One region of the Rhodoferax sp. GW822-FHT02A01 genome, then DNA from elsewhere that is predicted to be linked to it. Evidence: riboswitches for the same ligand, from Rfam matches in the RefSeq annotation. Region 1 holds a riboswitch; the other holds the start of a gene.
What was found. A riboswitch is a leader RNA that binds a small molecule or an ion and turns the genes downstream of it on or off. The one in region 1 is predicted to bind S-adenosylhomocysteine.

Region 1 (5,130 bases):
CGACCTCAAGGAACTGACCAAGGTCTGGACCGAGACCAATGACGAAGACCGGCGCATCGTCGAAGAGAACGCGTTTGGCATCAAGTCTCCAGCCTATGAGCCGGGCCCCTATTCCGAGATGCACGAAGGCGGCGTGGTCCAGTTTGTGGACTGGTACGCCGGCTTCATGGCGCAACGTCTGGCCGAAATCGAAAAGCCCAAGCTGGGTCAGGTAGTTTGAGGAGCATGAGATGAACGCTGTGACGCATGCAGGCAATTTCCGGACGCTGGATGAGATGGAGCCCTGGAACGACAGTCAGCAGGGGCTGGAGGTGATCTCCGTCGTCGACGAGGCGCCGGGGGTGAAGACCTTCACGTTCCGTTCCGACACGCTTAGTTGGTTTCGTTACAAGCCCGGGCAATTCATTACGCTGCAGCTGCCGGCGCAGGACGGCGTTCTGAACCGGACCTACACCCTGTCGTCCAGTCCGTCGCGGCCCCATGCCATAGCGGTGACAGTGAAGGCACAGCCCGGTAGCGTAGGAACGCAATGGATGTTCGACAACGTGAAGTCAGGTTCCCGGCTCAAGGCCATGGGGCCGTACGGTGACTTCACACTGCACAAGCATCCGGCGGCAAAGTACCTGTTCATCTCCGCGGGCTCGGGCATCACGCCCATGATGTCGATGCTGCGCTGGCTGTACGACTGCGCGCCCGGCGCCGATGTGGTGTTCGTGAACTGCGCTCGCGCACCGGAAGAAATCGTCTTCCGACGGGAACTGGAACTGCTGGGCAGTCAGATGCCGGGCCTGTCGCTGCGCTTCCTGGTGGAGCAAAGGTCGTTGCGGGAAAGCTGGCCGGGCTTTGTCGGGCGCATTGATGCGCTGCCACTCACGCAGATGGCGCACGATTTCCAGCAACGTGAGGTGTTCTGCTGCGGCCCCGATCCCTTCATGCGCACCGTGCAAGGCATGCTGAAGTCTGCGCAATTTGATATGTCGCGCTACCACCAGGAGAGTTTTGGTGCAGCCGAAGCCGAAGTGCTTGGCACGCACGCCGCAGTTGGTGAAGCCCAGCAAGCGGGACCGGCTACGCTGCCCATTCGCTTCATGGACTCCAACCTGCAGGCGGAGTGCCTGCCCGGGAAAACGGTTCTGCAAACGGCGCGTGCCAGTGGCGTTCGCATTTCTGCAGCTTGCGAATCCGGCATTTGCGGCACCTGCCGGGTGCGCAAGCTATCCGGCGAGGTCACCATGAGCCACAACGGCGGCATTCTGGACGAAGACATCGCGGAGGGCTACATCCTGGCCTGCTGTGCAAGACCCACAACCGCGCTGGAAATAGAGGCCTGAGTCCTGTTTGCGTACACTACGGGCCGCAATCGCAGGCTGTGAGAGCATGGCCTGCGACCATCCCGTATCTGTATGAAAGAGTTGATGCAAACCTCCACGCCTTCGCGCTACACCCGCGCCCAGCAGCTGCCCGAGATTCTGGACCAGCGGATCATGATTCTGGACGGCGCCATGGGCACCATGATCCAGCGTTTCAAGCTGAGCGAAGCACAGTACCGGGGCCAGCGCTTCAAGGATTTCCACAAGGACGTGAAGGGCAACAACGAGTTGCTGAGCCTGACCCGCCCCGACATCATTTCCGATATCCATGAAGGCTATCTGGCAGCCGGCGCCGATCTGATTGAAACCAATACCTTCGGGGCCACGACGATTGCGCAGGCCGACTACGATATGGCGGACCTGGCCGTTGAAATGAATGCGGCATCGGCCCGCCTGGCCCGCGCAGCATGCGACAAGTTTTCCACGCCGGACAAGCCGCGCTTTGTGGTGGGCGCACTGGGCCCCACACCCAAGACCGCCAGCATCAGCCCGGATGTGAATGATCCGGGTGCACGCAATATCGACTTTGAACAGCTCAACGTGGCCTACTACGAGCAGACCCGTGCGCTGGTTGAGGGCGGGGCCGATGTGCTGCTGGTCGAAACCATCTTCGATACCTTGAATGCCAAAGCGGCCCTGTTTGCCATTGACCGCTATTTCGAGGACTCAGGCGAGCGCCTGCCCATCATCATCAGCGGCACGGTGACGGATGCGTCGGGGCGCATTCTGAGCGGCCAGACCGTCACCGCCTTCTGGCACAGCGTACGCCATGCACAGCCCCTGGCGGTCGGACTGAATTGCGCGCTGGGTGCGGCGCTGATGCGCCCTTACATCCAGGAACTGCACCGGGCGGCACCCGACACCTTCATCAGTTGCTACCCCAATGCAGGTCTGCCCAACCCCATGGCGGAGACCGGATTCGACGAGACACCGGAAGTCACCAGCCGGCTGTTGCACGAGTTTGCGCAGGAGGGGCTGGTCAACATCGTGGGCGGCTGTTGCGGCACCACGCCCCAGCACATCAGCGCGATTGCCCGGGAAGTCAGCCCGTTTTCTCCGCGCACGCTGCACCAGGCGGCTTTCTACCGTTAGAATCGCCGCTCATCCAAGGAGCGTTGCAGTGCGGGCGAGGGCCCCACCAGGCTTGGATCTGCACTTTCATTGCAACGACGCTCACCTGATATTCCTACATCGGTGAGTCACATGCTTCGTTCTCAATACCTCGCACCCATGATGCTGTCCGGCCTGGAGCCGGTTGTCATCAACGCGGATACCCTGTTTGTCAACATTGGTGAGCGCACCAATGTGACGGGCTCCAAGGCCTTTGCCCGCATGATTCTCAACGGCGAGTTCGAGCAGGCCCTGGCCGTGGCACGCCAGCAGGTCGAAAACGGCGCACAGATCATCGACATCAACATGGACGAGGCCATGCTCGACAGCCAGGCTGCCATGGTGCGGTTTCTGCAGCTGATCGCCAGCGAGCCCGACATTTCGCGCGTGCCCATCATGATTGACTCCAGCAAATGGAGCGTGATCGAAGCCGGCCTGCGTTGTGTGCAGGGCAAATCCATCGTCAACTCCATCAGCATGAAAGAGGGCGAGCAGGCATTCAAGCAGCAGGCCAAGCTGGTGCGGCGCTACGGTGCGGCGGCGGTGGTGATGGCTTTTGACGAGCAGGGCCAGGCCGACACCTACCAGCGCAAGATCGACATCTGTGCGCGTGCCTATCGCATCCTGGTCGATGAGGTGGGTTTCCCACCCGAAGACATTATTTTTGATCCCAACATCTTTGCCATTGCCACCGGCATCGAGGAGCACAACAACTACGCGGTGGACTTCATCGAAGCCACCCGCTGGATCAAGCAGAACCTGCCGGGCGCCAAGGTGTCGGGCGGCGTGTCCAACGTCAGCTTTTCCTTTCGCGGCAATGACCCGGTGCGCGAGGCAATCCATACGGTGTTTCTGTACCACGCCATCCAGGCCGGAATGGACATGGGCATCGTCAATGCCGGCATGGTGGGTGTGTATGACGAACTGGCACCCGAGCTGCGCGAGCGCGTCGAGGACGTGGTGCTCAACCGCCGTGCCGATGCCGGTGAACGCCTGGTGGAAATTGCCGAGAGCACACGCGGTGCCGCGCGCGACGAGAGCCGCAAGCTGGATTGGCGCGGAACACCGGATGCACCCGTGTCCGTGGGGCAGCGGCTCAGCCATGCGCTGGTGCACGGCATCACCGATTTCATCACCGAAGATACCGAAGAGGCCTACCGCGACTTGCTGGCCCAGGGCGGGCGACCGCTGCACGTCATCGAAGGCCCGCTCATGGACGGGATGAATGTGGTGGGTGACCTGTTTGGCCAGGGCAAGATGTTCCTGCCCCAGGTGGTCAAGAGCGCACGCGTCATGAAGCAGGCCGTGGCGCACCTGTTGCCCTACATCGAGGCCGAAAAGGCCGCCATGGTGGAAGCGGGCGGGGAAGCCAAGGCCAAGGGCAAGATCGTCATTGCCACCGTCAAGGGTGATGTGCACGACATCGGCAAGAACATCGTGACCGTGGTGCTCCAGTGCAACAACTTCGAAGTGGTCAACATGGGCGTGATGGTGCCCTGCCACGAAATCCTGGCCCGGGCCAAGGTGGAGGGCGCTGACATGATCGGCCTGTCCGGACTGATCACCCCCAGCCTGGAAGAGATGGCCTATGTGGCTGGCGAGATGCAGAAGGACGACTACTTCCGCATCCGCAAGATTCCGCTGCTCATTGGTGGCGCCACCACCAGCCGGGTGCACACCGCTGTCAAGATTGCGCCGCATTACGAAGGCCCGGTTGTCTATGTGCCCGACGCCTCGCGCAGCGTGGGTGTGGCGCAGAGCCTGTTGGGCGAGCAGGCAGCCAGCTACCTGGAGGCGCTGGCGGCGGACAACGACAAGGTCCGGGAACAGCACGCCAACAAAAAGCAGGTCGCGCTGTGGCCGCTGGAGCGCGCGCGCGCCAACAAGACGCCGCTGGACTGGACGGTCTTCCAGCCCACGCGCCCCAAGTTCATTGGGCGACGCGTGTTTCGCAACTTCGACCTGAGCGAGCTGGCACGCTTCATCGACTGGGGCCCGTTCTTCCAGACCTGGGATCTGGCGGGCCCGTACCCCGCCATCCTGCAGGATGAGGTGGTGGGCGTGCAGGCACAGCAGGTGTTGCGCGACGGGCGGGCCTTGCTCAAGCGGGCCATCGATGGCCGCTGGCTGACGGCGAATGCGGTGCTCGGGCTGTACCCGGCCAACACGGTGCATGACGACGACATAGAGCTCTACACCGATGAGTCGCGCAGCCAGGTGGCCATGACCTGGTACGGCTTGCGCCAGCAGTCGCCCAAGCAGGAAATCGATGGCGTCATGCGACCCAGCCGCTGCCTGGCGGACTTTGTCGCACCCAAAGGCGTTGCGCCGGACTATGTGGGCGTGTTTGCCGTGACGGCCGGCATTGGCGCGGAGAAGCGCGAGCAGATATTCATGGACGCACACGACGACTACAGCGCCATCATGTTCAAGGCCATTGCGGACCGTTTGGCAGAGGCCTTTGCCGAATGCCTGCACCACCGGGTACGCACCGACTGGTGGGGCTATGCGCCCGATGAAAACCTGGATATGGAGGCCATGATCAGCGAGCGCTACCGTGGCATACGTCCGGCTCCTGGCTACCCGGCCTGCCCGGACCACAGCGCCAAGAAGGACATGTTTGACCTGCTGCATTGCGCAGACATCGGCA
Region 2 (5,130 bases), 2.7 Mb from region 1:
CCTTCAATGGGCGAGTCGAACCACGCGGTAACAGTCAAACCCAGAGCGGCGCACGCTTCACGCAAACGCTGCTCCACGATGACGTACATGGCTGGATCTTTGACAATGCCGCCCTTGCCGACTTGGCCGGGCTGCAACTCAAACTGGGGTTTCACCAGGGTCAACAAAGTACCACCGGGCTTGAGCAGAGGCACGATGGCTGGCAGGACCAGGGTTTGGGAAATAAAGGACAGATCGGCCACGATCAGGTCGAACTCCGGCGCAAATTCCGACACGGCATCATCCACGCCGTCTGCGTCAGCATCTTCGTCCTCTTCAAACTGGCCATCCTCGCCCGTGCTGTCTTCGTAAGCCTGGATCAAATCCTCGGCCGTGAGCGCACGCGCATTCACCTTTTCCACGCACAGCACGCGCGGATCGGTACGCAGTGCGGGATGCAACTGGGCACTGCCCACATCCACACCAACCACCGACTTGGCACCCTGCTGCAGCAGACAATCCGTAAACCCTCCGGTCGATTGACCGACATCCAGGCAGGCAAACCCTTTGACCGACAGACCGACTGTTTTCAGCGCAGCTTCGAGCTTGAGCCCGCCACGCGACACGTAGCGCGCCTCGGAGTCGTCCAGCAGGCGCACTTCGGCACCTTCGGGCAACTCGTCACCGTTCTTGACGACACGCTTCCAGCTCTCACCCTGGCGCCACTCGACACCATTGGCAATCAGCCGTTGTGCCTGTGAGCGGGTGCTGGCCAGCCCCCGCTGCACCAGCAGTTGGTCTATTCGCATAAGGTTTGCTAAGAAGACCTGCGCTTAATAGCGGTAGGTTTCTTTCTTGTACGGACCGGACTTGCTCACGCCAATATAGGCGGCTTGCGCGTCGGTCAGCTCGGTCAGCATGGCGCCCACCTTCTTCAGATGCAAACGGGCGACCTTCTCGTCCAGATGCTTGGGCAATACGTACACCTTGCCAACCTTGTATTCCTTGGGCTTGGTGAAGAGTTCGATCTGCGCAATGGTCTGGTTGGCGAAGCTGGACGACATCACGAAGCTGGGGTGACCGGTGCCGCAGCCCAGGTTCACCAAGCGGCCCTTGGCCAACAGGATGATGCGCTTTTCAGGCTTGCCGTTCTTGCCCTTGGTAGCAGGGAAAATCACATGATCCACCTGGGGCTTGATCTCTTCCCACTTGAGCTTTTCCAGGGAGGCGACGTCGATTTCGTTGTCGAAGTGACCGATGTTGCAGACGATGGCCTGGTCCTTCATGGCCGCCATGTGCTTGTAGGTGATGACGTCCTTGTTGCCGGTGCAGGTCACAAAGATGTCGGCCTTGTCGGCAGCGTATTCCACGGTCACGACCTTGTAGCCTTCCATGGCGGCTTGCAGGGCGTTGATGGGGTCGATTTCGGTCACCCACACCTGGGCAGACAAGGCGCGCAGGGCCTGGGCGGAGCCCTTGCCCACGTCACCGTATCCCACGACGCAGGCTACCTTGCCGGCAATCATCACGTCGGTCGCGCGCTTGATGGCATCCACCAGCGATTCACGGCAGCCGTACAGGTTGTCGAACTTGCTCTTGGTCACCGAGTCGTTCACGTTGATGGCGCGGAATGCCAGGGAGCCCTTGGCGGCCATTTCTTCCAGGCGCATCACGCCGGTAGTGGTTTCTTCGGTGACACCGATGATGTTCTTCAGGCGACGGCTGTACCAGGTGGGGTCTACCTTCAGCTTGGCCTTGATGGCGTTGAACAGGCAGATCTCTTCTTCGCTGCCGGGCTTGGCCAGGACCTTGATGTCCTTCTCGGCCTTGGCGCCCAGGTGCATCAGCAGGGTTGCATCGCCGCCGTCGTCCAGAATCATGTTCGGGCCTTCGGTCTTGGAACCCTTGGGGCCGAATTCAAAAATGCGGTGGGTGTAGTCCCAGTAGTCGACCAGGGTTTCGCCCTTGTAGGCAAACACGGGCGTTCCCTTGGCAACCAGTGCAGCAGCTGCGTGGTCTTGGGTAGAGAAGATATTGCAGGAAGCCCAGCGCACTTCGGCGCCCAGGGCTTGCAGTGTTTCCACCAGCACGCCGGTCTGGATGGTCATGTGCAGGGAGCCCGTGATGCGCGCGCCCTTGAGCGGTTGCGACTTGGAGAACTCCTCACGGATGGCCATCAGGCCAGGCATTTCGGTCTCGGCAATGGTCAGCTCTTTGCGACCCCACTGAGCCAGGCTCAGGTCGGCAATCTTGAAATCTTCGGTCTTGGCAGGCTTGGTAACGCTCATGGTTCACTCCAAAAGTTAATTTGAAAGCCACTGAACGCAGGGAAAACTCTGGGAGGGAGCTCACCCGGCAAATGCAGTGGGTGAGCGCCGTTGAGACAGCAGCCAGAAGGGCCACCGGGTCCGAGCCTCATTCACTTTGCGTGAACTGCAACGCTCCTCGGAAGCCGCAATTATAGGCGCATGCGGCGGGGCTTGACCCGGTAAGCAGTTTTCAGTCTCTGGGGCCGGTTGTCTGACCCGCCACCAGCTCGGGCTGGCGCAGAACCTGATAGGGCCCGGCGAGAGGGTCACGCAACACCTGCAGCACCATTTCGGCCATGGTGGTTCCGGTGTTGTGCGCGGTAGGCTGGGTCACCATGGTGGCGTCCAGCCCAGCCAGTAGCGAATCGGCAGGAATCACGCCGTGCACCACCACAGACACTTCCTTGCCCAGAGTGACCCCCATGTCCATCAGGCCCCGCATCACGCCGATGCCGCCCAGGTTGTTGTCCACCACGATGGCTGTAGGCGGATGGGCCAGCCCCATCAGCGCCTGCACAGCAGCCCGTCCGCCGCGGCGATCCACGGCAGGCCCTGAGAGCCAGGCGGGGTCGAAAGACAAGCCAGCTTGTGCCATGCCCCGCATGAAGCCGGTATGGCGCTGCATCGCAAAATTCAATTCCAAGGGCGAATGCACATAGGCGATGTCGGTATGCCCCAGGCCGTTCAGATGCTGCACTGCCTGCCTGCTGCCTTCTTCATTGTCGAAGTCGAACCAGGAAAAGTCGCCGCAATCCCCCGTACGGCCATAGGCCAGAAAAGGATAACCCTGCTTGCGCAGGTAGGTCACCCGCGGGTCCTGCACGCGGGTGTTGGGCAACACCACCGCATCTACGCGCCCGCCGCGAAACAGGCGATCGTAAATATCCAGATCCTGCTCATCTCCGGCCACCGCCAGCATCAGGTCATAGTGGTCGGTATGCAGCCGCTCGGCCAAACCACCGGCCATGTCCAGAAACTGCGGATTGCCCAGGTACTCCACGCCGGCGGAATACACAATGCCCACAGCCTCGGTGCTACCGCGCACCAGCCTGCGTGCGCCCGCATTGGCGCGGTAGCCCATGGCCTTGGCGGCCTCTTCCACGCGTTGCCGGGTCTGGGCGTTGACGTCCTGGTAGCCGTTCAGGGCACGGCTAACGGTGGACGTGGAAAGCCCCAGTTCCTTGGCAAGGCTTTTGATGTTCATGCGGGTATGTTGGTTATCCAATGCTCATTCCAGTTGCGCAAACAGGCCACCCCACGGCGCCAACTCCAGGTTGGGTGCATTCCATGTTGCGCCGCCCAGTTTGCTGTCTTGCAGTATCCGGGCAATTTTGCAGCCTTCGGGCAATGCATAGCTTGCGGGCCTGTCGCTGAAGTTGAACACGCACAGCAGACGCTGTGTGTCGGTGGAGCGCACAAAGGCGAACACCTGCGGATGCACGTCCAGCAACTGCATGTCGCCATCCAACAGTGCCGGCTGGGTCTTGCGCCAGCGCAGCAGGTGGCGATAGAAATGCAGCAATGAACCCGAGGCCGCATCCTGCTTGTCCACGGCCAGATTGCGATGGGTCTCTGCCACCGGGAGCCATGGCTTTGCGGTGGCCTTGCCAGCGGGCGAAAAGCCCAGGTCGGCTGCCGCGCTGTTCCAGGGCATAGGTGTGCGGCAACCGTCACGGCCCTTGAACTCGGGCCACATGGTGATGCCATAGGGGTCCTGCAGATCTTCGAAGGCAATCTGCGCCTCGGGCAATCCCAGCTCGTCTCCCTGGTAGATGCAGGATGATCCGCGCAAGCTGGTCTGCATGGCCACTGCGAGTTTCAGCAGGGCCACGTCCGGCGTGGCTCCACCCCAGCGCGTGGCGTAACGCGGCACATCGTGGTTGGACAGCGCCCAGCAGGGCCAGCCCCCTTCCGAGATGCGTCCGAAGCGGCTGAGAAAGGTATGGAGAAAGCTGGAGGAGTGCTCCGTTCCCAAGAGATCAAAGCAATACGCCATATGCAACTTGTCGCCACCACGCGTGTACTCGGCCAGACGGGCCAGGCCATCGTCGTCGCCGATTTCACCCACCATGGTGGTGTTGGGGTATTGGTCCAGCAGAGTGCGCAACTTGCGCAGGAACTCCAGGTTCTCGGGCTGGCTCTTGTCATACTTGTGCCATTGCCAGCCGTAGGGATTGACAGCACTCACCGCAGCGTCTTCACTCACCGGGCGACCGCGTGGCGGGTTGTTGCGCAACTGGGCGTCGTGCACATAGAAGTTCACGGTATCCAGCCGGTAACCATCAACACCCAGATCCAGCCAGAACTTCACGGTTTCCAACAGCGCGCTCTGCACCTCGGGGTTGTGGAAGTTCAGGTCCGGCTGGCTGGTCAGGAAGTTGTGCATGTAGTACTGGCAGCGGCGCGTGTCCCATTGCCATGCACTGCCGCCGAAAATGGACAGCCAGTTGTTGGGCGGGTTGCCATCGTCCTTGGCATCGGCCCAGATGTACCAGTCGGCCTTGGAGTTGGTCTTGCTGGAGCGGCTTTCCACAAACCAGGGGTGCTGGTCCGAGCTGTGCGAGAGCACCTGGTCGATCATGACCTTCAGGCCCAGAGCATGGGCACGATCCACCAGCGCCTTGAAGTCGGCCAGGCTACCAAACATGGGATCTACCGCGCAGTAGTCGCTGATGTCATAGCCAAAGTCCTTCATGGGGCTTTTGAAGAATGGCGACAGCCAGATGCCATCCACACCCAGACTGGCCACATAGTCCAGATGCGCGGTGATGCCCGGCAGGTCACCGATTCCGTCGCCATTGCTGTCCGCGAAGCTGCGTGGGTATATCTGGTAAATCACGCC

Region 2: another riboswitch for S-adenosylhomocysteine. It lies ahead of ahcY (adenosylhomocysteinase); the one in region 1 lies ahead of metH (methionine synthase).

The regions. Positions count from the first base shown of each region.
Region 1 covers NZ_CP152376.1:3,097,772-3,102,901, forward strand. Annotated here, with positions in the region: gene AAGF34_RS14470 (aromatic ring-hydroxylating dioxygenase subunit alpha) at 1-220, shown strand, start outside; gene AAGF34_RS14475 (hybrid-cluster NAD(P)-dependent oxidoreductase) at 231-1,331, shown strand; gene AAGF34_RS14480 (homocysteine S-methyltransferase family protein) at 1,416-2,462, shown strand; S-adenosyl-L-homocysteine riboswitch at 2,472-2,552, shown strand; gene metH (methionine synthase) at 2,574-5,130, shown strand, end outside.
Region 2 covers NZ_CP152376.1:316,847-321,976, forward strand. Annotated here, with positions in the region: gene AAGF34_RS01450 (TlyA family RNA methyltransferase) at 1-788, opposite strand, end outside; gene ahcY (adenosylhomocysteinase) at 813-2,267, opposite strand; S-adenosyl-L-homocysteine riboswitch at 2,343-2,432, opposite strand; gene AAGF34_RS01460 (substrate-binding domain-containing protein) at 2,479-3,492, opposite strand; gene AAGF34_RS01465 (alpha-glucosidase family protein) at 3,517-5,130, opposite strand, start outside.